One region of the Blautia sp. 210820-DFI.6.14 genome, then DNA from elsewhere that is predicted to be linked to it. Evidence: riboswitches for the same ligand, from Rfam matches in the RefSeq annotation. Region 1 holds a riboswitch; each other region holds the start of a gene.
What was found. Region 1 has a riboswitch for cobalamin ahead of LI112_RS00375 (cysteine-rich small domain-containing protein). Riboswitches for the same ligand answer to the same signal wherever they lie in the genome.
Positions count from the first base shown of each region.

Region 2: it holds a riboswitch for cobalamin, as region 1 does, so the genes downstream of both, LI112_RS11130 (leucine-rich repeat domain-containing protein) here and LI112_RS00375 (cysteine-rich small domain-containing protein) in region 1, are expected to answer to the same signal.
Region 3: it holds a riboswitch for cobalamin, as region 1 does, so the genes downstream of both, LI112_RS06220 (sirohydrochlorin cobaltochelatase) here and LI112_RS00375 (cysteine-rich small domain-containing protein) in region 1, are expected to answer to the same signal.
Region 4: it holds a riboswitch for cobalamin, as region 1 does, so the genes downstream of both, LI112_RS11150 (hypothetical protein) here and LI112_RS00375 (cysteine-rich small domain-containing protein) in region 1, are expected to answer to the same signal.

Region 1 is NZ_JAJCKS010000001.1:82,492-87,238, reverse strand. Features, by position in the region: gene LI112_RS00385 (glycoside hydrolase family 3 N-terminal domain-containing protein) at 1-420, shown strand, start outside; gene nudC (NAD(+) diphosphatase) at 784-1,632, opposite strand; cobalamin riboswitch at 2,010-2,204, shown strand; gene LI112_RS00375 (cysteine-rich small domain-containing protein) at 2,535-2,834, shown strand; gene LI112_RS00370 (phosphatase) at 3,459-4,172, opposite strand; gene LI112_RS00365 (glycyl radical protein) at 4,488-4,747, shown strand, end outside.
Region 2 is NZ_JAJCKS010000014.1:43,684-48,430, forward strand. Features, by position in the region: gene LI112_RS11125 (energy-coupling factor transporter transmembrane component T) at 1-578, opposite strand, end outside; gene LI112_RS11130 (leucine-rich repeat domain-containing protein) at 878-1,732, opposite strand; cobalamin riboswitch at 1,787-1,943, opposite strand; gene LI112_RS11135 (DUF4430 domain-containing protein) at 2,038-2,571, opposite strand; gene LI112_RS11140 (Ig-like domain-containing protein) at 2,646-4,747, opposite strand, start outside.
Region 3 is NZ_JAJCKS010000005.1:80,215-84,961, forward strand. Features, by position in the region: gene LI112_RS06210 (manganese catalase family protein) at 1-213, shown strand, start outside; gene LI112_RS06215 (Na+/H+ antiporter NhaC family protein) at 340-1,620, shown strand; cobalamin riboswitch at 1,667-1,873, shown strand; gene LI112_RS06220 (sirohydrochlorin cobaltochelatase) at 2,055-3,395, shown strand; gene LI112_RS06225 (hypothetical protein) at 3,490-4,413, shown strand; gene LI112_RS06230 (ABC transporter substrate-binding protein) at 4,416-4,747, shown strand, end outside.
Region 4 is NZ_JAJCKS010000014.1:51,619-56,365, forward strand. Features, by position in the region: gene LI112_RS11145 (leucine-rich repeat protein) at 1-2,004, opposite strand, end outside; gene LI112_RS11150 (hypothetical protein) at 2,034-2,573, opposite strand; adenosylcobalamin (AdoCbl) riboswitch at 2,791-2,918, opposite strand; gene srtB (class B sortase) at 3,217-3,915, opposite strand; gene LI112_RS11160 (SpaA isopeptide-forming pilin-related protein) at 3,984-4,747, opposite strand, start outside.

The DNA of each region.
Region 1 (4,747 bases):
TGCAATAATCAGGAAGATAACCGTATGGGTGTGGATGTAAAGATTTCAGAGAGGACGCTCAGAGAAATTTATCTTCGTGGATTTGAAATTGCAGTGAAAGAGGGACAGCCGGCAGCAATCATGTCTTCTTACAATCTTGTCAATGGAGTGCATGCGGCGAACAGCAAAGATCTGTGTACCAGAATTGCCCGTAAAGAGTGGGGATTTGATGGAGTTATCATGTCTGACTGGAATACAACCGTACCGGAAGATGGAAGTGTTGCATGGAAATGTGCTGCGGCTGGAAATGACATTATCATGCCTGGAAATGCAGAAGATGCCGAGAGTATTCGTAATGCATACAGAAACGGAGATCTTACAGAAGAAGAAATCCGTTCTTGTGCAGGCAGGATTCTTGAACTGATCAGTCAGCTGGCATAGAATTGTTACATCTTCAATGCCAGATATAATCGCATGGCATCACAGGAAAAGTAAACACGAAGCAATTCAAAGTCTTCCGGAGAAAGCCTATCAAGGGTTTTCTCCAGGAAGGCCTTTTTCAGAGATCTTTGACAGTATTCACAATCTGTTGTGCGAGGGCTCTGGTGATATATGGTGTCATAGTAAAAACTCCTCTAAGTTATTGACGGGTTGCTTTGTGTTCTTTTTTCTCGGCATACATTTTTTCATCAGCAAGGTTGATATAATCGTTAAGCGAGAAGGCTGGATCATCGGCAACGACAAAACCAATGCTTGCTTCAAGCGGATTTGATGTGATGTATCTTTTGGAAACCTGGAGCTGGATTATTTCGGCTCCTTCCCGGCGGCGAAGACCATCATCATTTCATTGGTAAGGCTGCTGTCGGTGTCCTGACCGATAATTTTGTCACGGTCAAACCACTGTGCTACAGAAAGCTCTTCATGATCCACCGTGAGAGTATCGTCCCCGTCTACATCGCAGAAAAATCCAAAAAGTAATGTACCGGAGAAGGACCATGGCTGACTCTTATAATAACGGAGATTTTTCACTTTCAGACCGACTTCTTCCATGACCTCGCGATGAACGGTTTCTTCAATTGTTTCACCAATTTCCGCGAAACCGGCGATCAGGGCATATTGCTTAAAGCTTCTGCCCTCATATTTGGAGCAGATGATCTTATCTCCGTTAGTAATACCGACGATCACAGCCGGCATAAGTACCGGATATTCCTGACGGCCACAGGAAGGGCAGTACATCATACGTTCTTTTGTATCGTGTTTCATTGGGAACCCGCAGCATCCGCAGAAACGGCGGTTTCTGTACCAGAACCAGAGCTGATATCCGGTAATCGAAGCAAAAGCAAGATACTGTGGCTGTACATAACGAAGCTCTCTGTTTTCGTGGAATTCATAGCCTGGCAGCAGGGAAGTATCCAGTCCCGGAATCAGATAAAAACGTTCGTCATCTATCGAGAAAAGATAGATATAATTTTTGTACAGGTCGCTTACGTTTCCTTCCAGTTCGCGGAAACGGGGAAGCGTTATAGAATTGTCTGTATCATTTTTATGAAAGAAACTCTTTCCGTTTTCATAAGCGAGCACAAAACTGCTGCCATCCGGAGCAACCGGTCTGTATTCATTGTGATAAGTATGTGGTGCAATATCCTGTATCATAAGGAACCTCCTGAAAAATAGAGTGCAATTTATTGTCTGGCGATGAGCTGTATTATCGAAAAGTTGTATTTACTGCTTTATCAGACTGTATTCAGTATAGGTGAGGTGTTGGGAAAATGCAAGGGAGGAGTTTATATCAGATGTGAGATGACTCCCACCTCTGTAGGTGGCGAGCAACAAATCAGTATCAGTGGTGGGAGTCAATCCCACATCTGATATAGCCTCCGGCAGGATTGCAGAGGCATTCTTGAAACAGATGAAGTTACTGCGTGTTGGAAAGAAATGCGGTATGTAAATAAAATGATAAAAATTTGACAAAATGTTATGTGGGTTATTGACAGCATACTGACATCGTGCTATTATGATGTCAGTATAATTCCATATTGAACATATGAAGTGCTGACTGTAATCCGCGTAGCAGTCAGAAGAGGGAATCAGGTGAGAATCCTGAGCGATCCGGTCACTGTAACAGAGGAGCGACTTTTCGATATCCCATTGTACGATAGTATGAGAAGGGGAAAAGAAGTGATGATCCTGAAGTCAGGAAACCTGCTTTGTATGGCGAGGTTAAACTTCCGTGTAAAGTGTAACAACCAACTTAGGGTATCCGCAACCCAAAGTGTTGTCTGCTTGTTGGAAGCAGGCATTTTTTTATGGAATTCGCCTGTTCGTATGAATTATACCTATATGTATCGTGGTGGCCGCCACATACATACGACCCCTTAAAGGGTATGATTAAATGGCAGGCGATACTACTCCGGATGCATTCGTTCCCTCCGCATATTTGAACGGATTCATTGTCTACCCCGGAGCAGTATCGCAAATCCTCTGAAATATGTTTTGAAGATGACCAGTTCGGCAGTGCCGTGACTGGATTTTTTTATATAACGAGGTGAAAGTAAATGGAAAAACCATATTGGGAAGGGAAACACTATGCTTTTTTCAGCAATAAGGAATGTGAATATTTTCCGTGTCATGCAGGCGCAGATCCGGAGAACTTCAACTGTCTGTTCTGCTACTGCCCGCTGTATGCACTGGGCGATAAATGTGGCGGGAATTTTCGAATGACAGAAACAGGAATAAAAGACTGCACGAACTGCCAGTTGCCACATAAAGCCCAAAATTACGGATACGTAACCGGGAAATACAGCGAGCTGGCGGAACTGATGAAGAAGATACGAGAAGAAAAAGACGGGTTATGATATAGACATACATCCGATATTCTGGAACACGCTTCATTTTCGGGCTGCTCCCGTGCGCTTATTAGCGATTGCTCCGCATAACTCGCTGGCGCTCAGACAGATGCTCCACAACCGCCACTAGCACAGTCGCAGTCTCGAAAGCCTTGCTGGGTTCCTGAATATCGGATGCATGCTTTATCAGTTCAAAGCTTTTTATAGGACGATTTTCTTGCGACAGTTCCGCTTCCCCACAACCGGGAAGGCCTCTCGGGGCAGCGGCCGAAGGCCGTGAACCTCCGCCGGGGTGTGGTGGCGCCACAAAGATGATACGGAAAATGAGAGAAGAGGAATTAATAGTATACATATATTTAAAAATTTATAATAATGTAGAAAACATCTTACTTTAACTTTATATTTCTATATACAGAAAAAAGAAACAGCTATCCATGCCAAGCTGACTCAGCAAATTTTCGTTAATTTTGCTCATGCTAGCGATGGCTGCGTTGCATTGTCTGAGCACCGTAAGGTGCGAGTTTGCAAAAGCAGTCATCAATAAGCGCATGAGAAAAATTAGAAAATGCAGCGTGTCAGACTGGTGGGATAGCTGTTTCTTTTTTCGTTATAATATATTATAATATATAGTTCCTACCTCTCACTCAGTATCATCTTCAACCGAGGAATATCATTATTCAATATCATTTTTTCGGGAAACATCATCTCATGCACAAACTCCGCCGCACACGTAAAATCCCCGATATGCTCCACTCCATGGCTGTCACTCGACAGCACGATCGGAATTTCATACTTCATACAATACTTCAGGATCTCCCGATTATTCGCCCGTGTATCCCCACGATACCCATACGGTGCGAGTGAAGCTTCATTGATCTCAAAAATAACACCATTCTCCTTAGCACCGACTGCCAGAGTCTCATAATCGACAGGAAATGCCGGATTGTCACAATGTCCCAGAACCTTTACACACGGATGCGTCATGGCATTCAGATAAGCACTTGTATTTTCCTTCACGCTTCCGCTCTTATAATTCTGCGCATGCATACTCGCAATCGCATAATCCAGTTCTCCAAGCAATTCGTCATTCAGATCCAGATGCCCGTCAATATCCAGAATATTCAGTTCCACTCCAAAAAGCAGTTCGATTCCAAATCTCTTCTTAGGAGCATAAGTCAGACTCCTGAAATAAGAAGAAGTACCTGCAGCAAGAGTGCCTGGACCATGATCCGTGATTCCGAGCAGTTTTAACCCTTTTTTTGAGGCAGCTTTTGCCATATCAGAAATTGTGCAGATGGTTCCGTGGCCACTTGCGATGGAATGTGTATGTATGTCAGAAAGATACATGATGATCCCTCCTTAAACTCAAAAAATCAGCGTCTGTCAGCAATGATTGCGGCAGCAGATCGTTCTGTATCTCCAGTATGGCAGTCTGTTTTGCAAAAGTCAACTGAAAAATCATCTTCCAAATAAAAACCAACACAAAACAAACAAAAACCACAACAAAAACCGCATAAAAAACAGACGAATAATGTTGGATTTCGTTGACATATAAAAGCCTGTAAGGTATAATGATTTTATATGAATCGTGGGGCCAAAGCGCCTTTTGATTGCATATGAGCTATGGTGCCAGAGACACCATAAGAAAGGAGAAGCGTGGAGATGTTTAATACCACAGATGTTCCAAAGTCATCCAGGATTCCGAAGCTGGTCGAGGCACTTTATGCCAATATGCCGGTTATTGAATCTGCCAGAGCAAAGCTGCTTACTGAATCATATAAGGCTACAGAAGGTCAGCCGATGATCACAAGGCGTGCGGAAGCTTTTGCCCATATTCTCCGTAATATCCCGATCATTATTCGTGATAATGAACTGATCGTTGGAAGCAGTACGATTGCACCGAGAGGATGTCAGACTTTCCC
Region 2 (4,747 bases), on a different contig from region 1:
GAAACAGATACCGGAGCCTGATGCCCCTGAATGGTAAAACCAGCAAGTAAAATACGGGGATCATAACTTGCATAAGAAGCCCCATTCATACAGCCAGTGGCAAATACAAGGAATAAAGCTGCCATCACTGCCAGAAGGCTTTTATCCTTCTTCGTAAATTTGTAAATGGAAAAAGCAGTCCTGCCTTTTAATCCATATCCCCTGCTCCGCATGGAATCCGAAGTTTCTATGGCATTCTCCAAAGCCCATGTGACCAGTATCGACAGCATGTTAAAGCCCGCACGGATACGGTTAAAAAGACTGCCCTCTGAAACATCCCTTCCCATAGATTTCTGACCGTTCCGGATCACTTTAAGCTGCCCCGTAAATCTGGGGACAAAGCGAAGTGCCATGGAAAGGATCAGAGAAAGGGCCGGTATCAGCCTTCCAAACAGGTAAATAAATTTGTCACTTGTCATAACTTTATTATAACAGGAAAACCACTGGATCACTACGAACATGACCGCTCCAAGGACTACTCCATAGACTAAGGCCTCCAAAGTGATCCAGTTTCCACTGCTTTCTACATAATATAGCATCGTGACCCCATAATGATTGAAAAGTGGATTCAGAAGAGCCACGATCAAAAGACTGGGAAGGGTAAAGAGAAAGCTTTGCCTAAGTGTCCTTTTTCCTCCAAGCAGAAAGACGGAATAAGACAAAGCACCCGCATAAGAAATGCAGATAAAGACGGGATGCTGATTAAACATAGTAAATAACAGTACTACAGCAAAATAAAAAAAATTCAAAAATGGATGGCATGTGGAAAAAGCATCAATGATGGATTGATCCGCAGGCTGTCTGTTTCTTTTCTCGGTCTTATTTGTTGATAACACGTTTAAATGTACTCCCTCTTTAATCCCTGCTCTTCACAGTACAAATCCACTTTGCTTCCCTTTTTGCAACGTATCGTGCAGTTTTTGTTCACGATCTTTGAGCCAATATGCTCAGGATCATGATGTATCTCCAGATATTCCAGCCGGTTGCATCCATGAAAGACTTCCTCTCCAAGATACATGATATTTTCCGGAATATATACCTCTTTCAATTTCTTACATCCGAAAAAGGCCCTCTGATCTAATTTTTTAATTTCTTTTGGTAAGACTATGGTTTCAAAGCCACAGAAGTAAAAGGCTTCCAGACCAATTTCTTCCAGTGTATCCGGCAGCGTGATCTCCTTTAATTCCTTACAGCGGTAAAAAGCTCTTCTTCCTATACTCTTTAAATGCTCCGGGAATACCACTTTACTTAACTGCGTGCAGGAATGGAAACAGCACTCCGGAATCCTGCGGCATTCTGAACTGGTTTCAAATGCTACCTTTTTAAGGGCTGTGCATCCTTTATAACTATAATCTCCTAAAATTTCCAAAGATGCCGGAAATGTTACTTCTCTGAGAGAATGATTTTCCGAAAAAGCACTCTCTTTGATTTCTTTAACGGTCTGTGGGAATACAACGGGCTTACGGAGCTGGCAGCTTGCAAAAGCTTCCTTTCCTATGATTCTGCAGCCGGATGGCAGGATTATCTCTTTTATTTTCCCGTTGCCCTTATAACAGCAATCATCAATATAAATATATTTTTCAGGAATTGCTGCTACCTGTTTGTTTCTTTGCATACTGGCAAGCTGTGCCGTAAATGTACGATGATCAAATCGTAGTATACTCCATGTTGCTTTATCATTTTGTGAGCGCATATGATCTCCTTTCCAACGTTCGGATCATACAAACTGTATATCTTTTACATGTTTGTATTCTTTGCCTGACGTGTTGGATATACTGGCTCAAAATGTTTTCATAAGGCGTTTTTCATTCGATACATTTCACACAGGGAAAAGCAGCTCCGGAATCGCACCGGATTTCCTTAAATCGGCTGCCATCAGCCGAACCACGCTCGATTTTTTTGTTATTCTAATTATAACGATACGCCTTATTTCTGTCAATGTTCGCCAATGTTTCTGGTCTTTATCTCATACCAGTTTAACTATTTTTCACAATTTCTTTACTTCTTATCTTTGTATGGGTTTCCAACATCACTTCCAAGATTGCAGGTATACTTCCATTCAATCTTATCCCCATCTTTGGGCTTATAACTGGAAGCCCCATAATTCGGGAACTCTCCATTTACACTGTACATCCAGCCAGAATTTTTTCCGCAGTCAAATTCATAAAGCTGATTGATGCCTTCCACATAATAGCTTTTATATAACGGGGTGTATTTGGAAGAGAGCTGGATGTTCTTTTCCCCACAGATTTTTTTTAAGATGTCAAATACGGTATCGCCCGTAGTAAACTTAACTTCCACTTCCGGAAGTATCCAGCCGTCTTCCGGGACAAATTCTTTTTTGGTTTCTTTTAGATCACCGATATTGTCAAGGATCGTCTGGCAGTCTATCGAAATGGTACAGGCAGCAGGTTTTCCGGAATCCCCTTTTCCGAATCCACAGCCCGTAAGGAGACAGCTCCACAAAAGCATAAAACAGCTGATTCCTATTACCCCGATCCGTTTCCAATATATTTTTTTCAGTTGCTTCATAATTATCCTCTATCGGATGAAAAGGTACCAAAAACACTATTTGCTTTTTGATACCTTTTACACCCTTACTCTGTTTACTTAACTGTAATTTTTATCTTTTTTGTCACCTTTCCAGATTTAACTGTGATGGTAACGGTTCCTTTTCTCCGGCCTTTAACCACGCCCTTCGAGCTGACTGTTGCAATCTTCTTGTTGGAAGAACGGTAGGTCACTTTCTCCTGGGAAGTGATCGGGCTGACCACTGGTTTTAAAGTAACACTCTTTCCTTTCTTGATGGTCAGTTTTTTCTTGAGGCCGCTGATCTTCGTAGTCTTTACCTTTGCAGTCTGGACTTTTACTTTCAGAGTCGCTTTCTTTCCACTCTTTAAGGTAACGGTGATCTTTGCCGTTCCTGTTTTGGTTCCGGCTTTGATCTTTCCGTTCTTATAAACGGTCACGATCTTTTTGTTGCTGGAAGCCCAGGACTTTATGGAATCTCCATATGCCATGGAAACTTTCACTTTCGTAGTGGTCTGTTTCCGCTGCAGGGTAAGGGAAGATACGTTCAGTTTTATGGCCGCCTTTAATTTGCTTCCATAATTCCGTGTCTGTTTTTTACCGCAGAGGGAACAGGTTCCTTCCTGCTTCGCCGGACGGAATACCGTAGCTCTTGCCGTAGTTTTCCAGGTGTATTTATGCGTATGTGCAATTACAGGAATCGTTTCCGTCTTTTCGTATCCGCAGACCTGGCAGGTATATCTCATCAGTCCGGTTGTCTTATAAGTAGCAGCCTTGATCTGCTTTCCTTTTCCATAGGAATGTTTCTGGTAGCCACCCTTTTTCGTATTATCCGTGATGTCACATTTTCCGTACATGGCAACACACTCATGCCAGTGGGCATCCTTATCAAAATTCCATTTGCTGTCCCATACATGGTCATGTTCCAGGGTATAATCATCGGTATAATGGAATACGATCTCATCCCCGTCTTCCAGGTACTGCTCTTTTACTCCAAGATCTGGGTGGATTCCATTTAAAGTATACATCCAGCCGGAGTTCTGTCCATTGGAAAATTCTGCAAGCTCCTGACCATCCTTCGTGATTCCCGCAATGTAGGTTTCATCCCTTAATGTACGGCAGCTCATTCCATTCTTGGCAAGCACTTCTTTTAAGAGTTCCAGGACATTGGCATTTCCGTCGATTGTGTAATCTTTTGCTGCAATCCAGGTCTCCAGATTTCCTTTTCGCAGGGTGTGTTCCTGATTCTCCTTTGCACTGCCATGAACAGAGTCTCCGAGAAGCGTAAAGCTTACCGTGATCGTACCGGCATCTTTTTTCAATACCCTGACGGTCAGTTCCACGAATGCTTCCTTATAGGAAATTTTCAGTTTCTGTTCCCCGCGTTTATCCTTGTTATATCCCTCTATGGTAAGATCTGTCAGCGAAAGTTCCTGTCTGGTTCCATCGCTGATCACAGCAACCACTTTCATTCCACTGAGATCCAGGTCCTCCCCAAGGTAAAACTCTGTCCGGTAATCACCAGTCAGCTCCAGGGAATCCACATAAACACGCAGGCCTTCTGTAGAGACCAGTTTTTCCTGGTCTGCCCCCAGTGGATCATCCGTCCGGTTATATCCGGTCTGCCATCCGCAGCCTTCCACCTTCGGGCAGCTGGTGGTTTCTTTTTCTGTATTGACATAAGTGGCTCCGCTTGCCGTCTCATGGGTCAGACAGTTGGTATCAATGTATCTTACAAAACCGATCCCTTTATCTGCCCCGCAGTCTTTTGCATAATAATTGTTGGTGATGTCATCGATCCGGTTCAGGCTGTCATAAAAACCAATGATACCTCCTACATATGCTGCGTCTGCCTTTGTTGCCTGTACCTTTCCTGTAAAGGAATTGTTCTTAAAGGTATAAGTGCAGTTGTTCCAGGTCTGTGCCACATAGAGGTCTCCACCAAGGATTCCTCCCACCTTGTCAGAACCGGTGATGCTTCCCTCTGAACTGCAGCTGTTGATAGTTATCTTGCATCCGTTCGGGGCTGTAGAATTGTCATAACCGCCACCTGCAATACCACCAGCCACTTCACTGGAAGCCTCTACGGTGCCATAAAATTTACAGCCGATCACAGAGCAGTTGCCCATGGCATTGTCCCTGGTTCCGATAATACCGCCTACATAACTGGTTCCGTAAA
Region 3 (4,747 bases), on a different contig from region 1:
GCCCGGGCAACGTACGATAATATTCTTCGAGTTGTCCGTGACATTCCTGAAATTGCAGATCCGATTCGTTTTTTACGTGCGAGAGAAGTCGTACACTTCCAGCGTTTCGGGGAAGCACTTCGTTCCGTACAGGAACAGCTGGATGCGAAAAACTTCTATGCATTCAATCCAAGCTTTGACTGTCCATGTGAGGCGTCCTGTAAAAATTCATAACAACAAAGAAATATCAAATAAGACCTGGGAGGATTCTTCCGGGTCTTTTAGGGTAAATACAGGATTTTACAATTCCTTTCATCCATGTTATTATGACAACGCATTAAATATGAAAGGAAAACGATCATGGAAGTTCTGACGATTGGGATTTTCTGTGCTTTGCTCATTATATGCATCATAACAGGAAAATCTATATTATATGCTCTTCTGGCAGGTCTGATCATTTTCAGCCTGTATGGAAAAAAACAGGGATATAGCTGGAGACAGATTAGCAGGATGGCATTACAGGGAGCCTGGAAAGTAAAAAATATTCTGCTCACATTTATACTGATCGGAATGCTGACAGCACTTTGGCGACAGGCTGGAACAATTCCTGCAATCATCTGTTATACCGTGCATCTGATAAAACCATCGACATTTTTGCTGATGACATTTCTTCTGAATTGTCTGATCTCAGTCCTGACAGGAACTGCTCTTGGTACGGCAGCTACGATTGGTGTTGTATGTGCAACGATGGCTTCTGCACTTGGAATTCCTTCATGGATGACCGGTGGTGCAATTCTTTCCGGGGTATATTTCGGAGATCGTTGTTCTCCTGTTTCGACAAGTGCACTTCTGGTGGCCGAACTGACGGAGACAGGTATCTATACAAATATAAAAAATATGATCAAAAGTGCATTGGCACCATTTACCATTACCTGTATTCTTTATCTGACTGTCAGCATACAGCTTCATGGAAAAACAGAGATGCCGGATCTTGGACATGCTTTTGGCAGTGAGTTCCGGCTCAGCTGGATTGCATTGCTGCCTGCAGCGGTGATTCTGCTGTTGTCTGTTATGCAGGCAGGGGTGAAGATCGCAATGATCGCAAGTATAGTTACTGCAATTCCTGTCTGTATTGGCCTTCAGAATATGGCATTTACGGAACTTCCTGAACTTCTTCTGAATGGTTTCCATTCTACAGATGTGACGGTAGCGGCAATGCTGAATGGAGGTGGTATCACTTCGATGTTGAAGGTTGGAGCAATCGTATGCATTTCTTCATCTTATTCAGGAATTTTTCAGGCAACAGGAATCCTGAATGGATTTCAGAAAATGGTCTGTTTGCTTGCCGACAGGACAAAACCATATTTTGCAGTGCTTGTCACATCAATCCTGACAAGCGTTATGGCATGTAATCAGACATTGGCAATCATGCTTACAGATCAGCTCTGCAGCAGAACAGAACCGGATAAGCTGCGTTTTGCCAATAATCTGGAGGACAGTGCAGTACTCATAGCACCTTTGGTGCCGTGGTCGATCGCGTGTGCTGTTCCGCTTACAGCAGCAGGTGCACCGGGATACAGCGTCTTATTTGCAGTGTTTTTGTATCTGCTTCCGTTGTGCGATTTAGTGTTAAAAAAATAACTGCCCTATTGTAAATTGACCAAAATAGTGGTATTCTGTAAGAAATTGAATAATAAAAATAACAGGTGCTGATGTTAGATAATCAAATAGCCTTCAGTTAAAAGGGAAACAGGTGTAAGTCCTGTACGATCTCGTCACTGTATACAGGGAATGCAGAATCATGTGTGTATGCACAGTCACTGGGAAACTGGGAAGACGATTCGGGTGTATTGATCTGTAAGTCAGGAAACCTGCCTGCTATTGGTACGGGGATTTTAAATTCCGGATCACGAGTAATTGGTTGTACCATAATCCAGAAACTCTAGCCCGGTGCAGGAGTTTTTTTGTTGGGAAATATAGTATTTCTCCGAAAAATATTTTTTGACCAGGCTTGCTGCCGTACTTTGTTATTCATTTTAATTTTCATGAGAAAACAGGTACAGGAGGAAAAAAACATGAAAAACAAAACTGTAAAAGCACTGGCAATTGCAATGACTGTAGCAACAGTCACAATGATGGGATCTGCAAGCATCTACGCTTCTGATGACACTGCTGAGACAGCAACAGAAGAAACAGCAGATGATGCAGAAACCGCTGATACAGAAGAAGCTTCCGATGATGATCAGAAAGCAGCAGATGAAGTAGCAGCACTGATCGACAAGATCTATGTTCAGGAAAGAACTGATACAACAGATGAAGACTGCAAAGCTGCCAAAGAAGCATGGGATAAACTGACAGACGCTCAGAAGGAACTGGTTGAAGGCGAAGAAGCTGATCCGGATTACTTCGGACGTGACACTGGTGATGCATCCAAAGATGATCCTCGTAACCAGGATGAAATCGGTGAGAATGAACTTCTTGTTGTAAGCTTTGGTACATCCTTCAACGACAGCCGTGCTGAGGATATCAAAGGAATCGAAGACAAACTGCAGGAAGCATATCCGGATTGGTCTGTAAGACGTGCATTTACAGCACAGATCATCATCAACCATGTAGAAGCAAGAGATGATGAAGTGATTGACAATATGCAGCAGGCACTTGACCGTGCAGTTGATAATGGCGTTAAAAATCTTGTTGTTCAGCCTACACATCTGATGCATGGTGCTGAATATGATGAAATGACAGAAGCAATTGATGGATACAAAGATAAATTTGAATCTGTTGCGATCGCAGAGCCAATGCTTGGTGAAGTTGGTGAAGATGCTACAGTAATCAACGATGACAAGAAAGCGGTTGCGCAGGCTATCACAGATGAAGCTTGCAAAGAAGCTGGATATGACAGCATGGAAGCAGCTGCAGAAGATGGCACAGCATTTGTATTCATGGGACATGGTACTTCCCATACAGCAAATGTAACATATGATCAGATGCAGTCACAGATGGATAATCTTGGATTTACAAACGCTTTCATTGGAACTGTAGAAGGTAAGCCAGAAGATACAGAATGCCAGGCTGTTATTGCAAAAGTTAAAGACGCAGGATTCAAGAAAGTTGTTCTTCGTCCGCTGATGGTTGTTGCTGGTGACCATGCAAACAACGATATGGCTGGTGATGATGACGATTCCTGGAAATCTCAGTTCAATGCATCTGGTGCATTTGACAGCGTTGACTGCCAGATCGCAGGTCTTGGAAGAATTGAAGCTGTAGAGGATCTTTACGTAGAGCATACAAAAGCAGCAATTGATTCTCTTGGAACAGCTGATACAGCTGAAGAAACAACAGATGATACTGCAGAAGCAGCAGATGACACAACAGATGGTGCAGAAGAAGTTACAGACGATTCTGCAGCAGAATAATGTAATGTGTAAATAATTTATGCAATAAACGGGACTGCCCGGAAGGCTTGATTGTCTTCCGGGCATTTCCTGTAAAATCAGGAGGATTTATATTATGAAACGTTCAGTGGCAATGATGGCATGCGTATTAAGCGGAGCACTTATGATCAGTGCTTACAGTCCGGTTGTTTTTGCGGAAACAACAGAGAAGACAGAGGATTCCAAAACAGATGAAGCAAAGGATGAATCTGAGAAAAAAGAAGATACTTCAAAAGTAGAAGTTCTTGAAGACGGTACTTACAGTGCAGAATTTGATACCGACAGCTCCATGTTTCATGTAAATGAAGCAAATGACGGTAAGGGAACACTGACAGTCAAAGACGGTAAAATGACGATTCATGTAAGCCTGAATTCAAAGAAGATTGTAAACCTTTTTGTTGGAAAGGCAGATGATGCCCAGAAAGACGGAGCTGAGATTCTTGAGCCGACAACAGATGAAGTAACCTATAGTGATGGATATACCGAAGAAGTTTATGGATTTGACATTCCGGTTCCTGCCATTGACGAAGAATTTGACGTTGCTCTGATCGGAAAGAAGAACAAATGGTACGATCATAAAGTAAAAGTAACAAATCCTCAGAAAGAAGCCGATGCTGAAGCTTCTGATACAAAAGAAACTGATGCAAAAAAAGTAACTGCTGAAGATCTGAAACTGGAAGACGGAGACTATACAGCAGAAGTAAAAATGGAAGGTGGTTCTGGTAAAGCAAGCGTTACCAGTCCGACTGGATTTACAGTTAAGGATGGCAAAGTGACCGCTTCTGTAGAATGGAGCAGTCCGTACTATGACTATATGCTGATTGGTGATGAAAAATACGAACCAGTTAATAAGGATGGTAATTCTGTGTTTGAAATACCAGTCGATGGATTTGATTATCCAATGGAAGTTGTAGCAGATACAGTTGCGATGAGTACTCCTCATGAGATTGAATATACTTTACAGTTTGATTCTGCAAGTATCAAAGAGGCTGAAAAATAAAGATGAAAAAAAAGTTACGCATGTTTTTATGTGCGGCACTGACCGCATCTATGATGGCGACTGCACCTGCTTTGGTTCAGGCGGCTGAAGAAAAAGAGACAACAGAAACAACAGAAAGCAATGCTGTCAGACAGGATCTGGCTGGCTTAAAATATGATCACAGTCTGGAACTTCAGTATGCAGATCAGTTTTCAGTAGATTATTATGAAGATGGTTATGCACTTATCACAATTGCAGGAGATGGGCAGTTTCTTCTTGTTCCGGAAGGAAAAGAAGCTCCGGAAGGCCTTGACAGTGATATTGCAGTTATTAAACAGCCACTTGATAATATCTA
Region 4 (4,747 bases), on a different contig from region 1:
AGATCCGGATTTTACTGTTATTTTTACAGTACCTTTTTTCTTTCCAGTTACAACGCCCTTGGAAGAAACGGTTGCAATCTTTTTGTTGGAACTTGTATAAGTAACCTTCTGACGGGATGTGAATGGAGTTACGACTGGCTTCAGTGTCACTCTCTTTCCTTTCCGAACAGTTACATTTTTGGATACTGTGATTTTTGAGGTTTTTACTGCTGCTGTCTGAACTCTTACCTTAACGGTCTTCTTCAGTCCACTGGCAAGGGTAATCTGCAGTTTCGCAGTTCCACTCTTTTTGCCAGTAATCTTGCAGGTTCCGTTAGACTTGCCTCTTACTGTGAAGATCTTGCTATTGGAGGATTTCCAGGATTTTACAGAATCACCTTTTGCAAGTCTGGTAACTTTAAGTCTGGAAGTAGACTGTTTTACTTTTAAGGTTACAGTAGAGGCATTAAGAGTTGCTTTCGGTGCAAGCTTTTTGCCTATATTTCTGGTTTCACTCTTATTGCATGCAGAGCATTTTCTGGTCTGAACTTCTGGTTTAAATACTGTAGCTGCTGTTGTTCTTTTCCAGTTGCTCCACTTATGTCCTGTCGCTTTAATAGTTTCGGTCTTTGTTTCGTTGCATCTGCTGCAGGTATAAGTAAGAGTACCATCTGCTGTACAGGTTGCTTTCTTGGTTACTTTGGAAACAAAATCATGTCCAAGTGCCGGAATCTCCTGTACATCCTCTTTGGCATCACAGGCTGTACAGTGTTTGCTCTTTTCACCAGCTTCTGTGCAGGTTGCTGCTTTATCTACCACATAATCCTCGGACCATGTATGACCAGTAGCAGGAATCGCATTTTCCTCTGTCGGATAAGAATAGTGTTCTCCGCATACTTCGCAGACACCAACTTCTTTCCAGCCGTTTTCTGTGCAAGTTGCATCTTTTGATTCTATAGCATCTGCTTTGCAATGAACAATAGTTCCCGCTGGAATTGTCGATCCTGACCAATTTGCAGCCGGAATCATAGAATCCCATTGTTCTTTTGTTCCAGTATAACAAGCTGATTTCAGATTTGACTTATTAAATGCATTTCTTCCAACACTAGATACATTTTTAAAGTCAAAAGCCTTTATTGCTGTCTTTTGAAAACATTTCATCGGAATGTTTTCAATATTGCCTTCACAATTAAATGTGATTAATGATGTGCAACCATCGAATGCATTCATGCCTAATGATTTAATACCTTTTACAGTTACTGAAGTTAATGATGTACATTCTGAAAAAGCATTGTCTGCTATTATAGTTCCCGCATCATCCAATGTAATATTTTCCACTCCAGTTTTCCAAAAGGCAGCAGTACCAATCTCCTTAACATTATTTAAATTAATATTTTTTAATGTCGCAACTTCTCCAAATGCGGAAGCAGCTATTTTTGTGACACTAGGAGATAATTTTACCGTTTCCAAATTATCATATGCACCCGCACGGCCATTATTAAAATTGAATTCACCAATTTGAGTGATTTCCCCTTGAATCTCTATTGTTTTTACATCATTAAGCTGTGATCCATATTTATTGCGCCACTCACTGGTCCATCCTGATTGCTTATAATCTGGCAATACCACAGGTTTTTCACTTTTTAAATATAATGTTTGATTATTCACATCATATTTAAAAGATAACCCCTCTACTTGTTCGGATTGTATCCAGTCATTCGTTTCCGATTCGTTTCCAACGAATTCCGAAATATTATTACCGTCATCAAACAGTTCTATAGAATCATCTTCCGTACTGTTTAAGTTCTCAGTATTCTCCATAGGTAGATCAAGCTCTGCTGATTCATCTACAATTTCAAAATTTTCACCATCAGATGTAACTATTAAATTTTCAGATTCATCACTGTTTTCAAAATCAGCATTGGTATCTTCAATAATATCTATTTGTTCTGCTGCCAAAATAGGAGTTGGCACACTTAAAACCATAGACAAAGACAAACAATATACTAAATATTTTTTTTTCATTACAGATTTTATTCCTCCAAGATCTACAATTACCAATCAAAACGTGTAGTATCGTAACTTAATACGATAGAAAACTCATTTGTTGACGGTACTTTTGTTCCACCTAAAGTGGTCTCTGGATAGGAAGAAGTATTTTTCAATGTAACATCATTACCCGGATACCACATCCAAGAAGTGCCTTCCCATGTAGCATGAATCATGTTTCCTGCACTATCATACTGTGGGTTTTTATTTTCTCCACCATTAGCTCTAGCATATCCCTCGACAGCAAATGCCGTTAAATATTCTGGATATTTTGTGTTCCAAGAAGTTTCCAACAGTCCTTTAGATTGTGCTAACAAAAGTGCATCTTTATAAGTTCCATTTGAATCCACACCTGTTACAGTGACTACCGGATTAGTGATTCCAGGAATCGGTTTCGGAGTTCCTAAATAAGTGTTGCTACTTGTTCCCTGCTCCCATTCTCTGATGTAAACATGCATTGTCGCTGCAGAAGCCATTACTGTTGAACCAAGCATCATAACAACTGCTAAAATGACTGCTGATAATCTTTTGAATTTTTTGCTCATACCTTTTTCTCTCCTTTTCTTTTCAGATGCTCATTTTTCGTAGTTTCTCCTTAGGACAGCGGTTTCTGTCCCGTACAGATCACGAGTCTGGACCTGCCTTTCTCCTCCTCTCCCGTATTTGGAATATCCTGGTGTTCTGGGATGTGATGGTAACGTGCAGTTTTTCTTGCAAAAAAATAAGCCGTACCCTACGCATGGCACGACCCAGTCACAAAATACCCGTGCCACCCTGAAACCGAGGGCTTATGCACAACATTATAGAAATAGACCTGACTTGTAGCTTTTGCTCATCACAGTAGCGTTCCTGTGTCGGATTCTCACCGAACTTCCTATATATGAGTCTTTGACGAACCACTCATATATAAAATTCCTACAATATTACCTTTCTTATAGAATAACTTTTTTTCCATATTTTGTCAATCATTTTGTCTTGAAATAATACAAAACGTCATTTATTTTTACAGACAAGTTTCGAGAAAAATCGACATTTTTACTCTATTCTAAAGATAGCACAAACTAACATCTTTTTCTTTTTCTGCGGTCATATTCCGTTAAAAATACCATTTTATGCCATTTTTTGCAACAAAAAAAGGCCTTTCCAGGACAGTGTTCTGTCTTAGAAAGACCTGAAATTCAAATTGCTTTACCCTTCAAAAATCTGTTCTGCTTTTTCCTCCTGTTTTTCACACCATATGACCAGACGTTTGGAGGCATCTGTTCCACAGGTAGAAAGCAGAAGCGTTGGAACTTCCTCCTGCGTTCCAAGTAAGAAAGCATCTCCATCTGCCGGTGTATACTCGCATTTTACGATCACAAAAATCCACACACCTTCATCCGGAAGATAAAGATAGAGGATCTGGTGCTCTTTTAAAAATTCATCGTCAAGAAAATTCCGGAGTCCACGGAACATGCTTCCATCTTTCATATTGTGACCATAAATGATGTTCTTGTCATCGGAAAAATCGGCATTGTTATCGGAATCCAGGAAAATGGCCCCTGCCACATGTTCTGTCTTCTTAAAAGTATGTGTCAGGTAATAGGAGTCATCGTTTCCCTGGACTACCGGGTAATCAATGCTGGTATCCGGGATCCGGATCCATGCAACGATATCCGGATTGATCTTTTTTAATGCCTTAAAATCAACCACGGTCTGTTTCCCATCGCTTCCGTCTGTTCCTTCTGTGGGGTCATCCTCATCTGTTTCCTTGACGTATGTACGCAGGTCTTCATATTCCTGCACACCTTCCCGGTACATAAAGTAAATGCCAAAACCAGTACATACGCAAAAGCTGAGTACCATCAGGCAGACTGCCACGATCATGATTTCTTTTATGTGTCTCATACAAACCTCCGATTATTCTTCCTGGAAAAAGGGCTGCCGGTAAATCGAGCAGCCCTGAACCGTATTCCTTAATTTCCTTTTTTCTTCTTATACCAGATCACGCCGCCAATGCCGCAGGCAGAAAGGACTGCCAGAAGGATCGGAAGCCAGATGTTGGTGCTGTCCCCTGTTTTCGGGCTGTTTCCTGTCGGTGTGCTGCCGGAAGGGGATTTGGTGTTTTTGATCTCTTTTACGATCTCGATCACCTTGGTTTTTCCGTCTTTGTATTCAAAGCGGATCTCTTCTTTTTTGCTGCCAAGTTCATAACCATTTGGTGCTTTGGTCTCTACCAGGATATATTCCACGGTTTTCTCTACTTTTCCATTTTTATAAGTAGCAATCGGAAGTTTGCCGCTTGTCGCTGTTCCGGTCTTATCCGTTACCAGTTTTTCTACGACTTTTCCGCTTTCCTTTTCCCGCAGTTCAAATTCTGCTCCTGAAAGGGCTGCCTTACTGGTGGAATCGGTCTTTTTGATGACCAGTTTTCCATACGGATGTGCGTCCTTCATTTTGACTTTCTGGACTTTTCCGGTATCTTTTACCGTAAATTTCACATCTTCCGCAATGAGGTATCCATCCGGGGCCTGCTCTTCACGAAGGGTATATTCGCCTACCGGAAGTTTTTCGACCATATGCGGTTTATCCGTGGACGTCCAGCTTTCAACTTTCTTTCCATCTTTATCCAGGATGATCAGTTTTGCTCCCGGTACCTCACTGGAATCCGTAATGTCTTTCTTGCTGATTTCCACTTTGGTCACATCATCAAGCATCTGGTGTTTCTGTACTTCTTTTG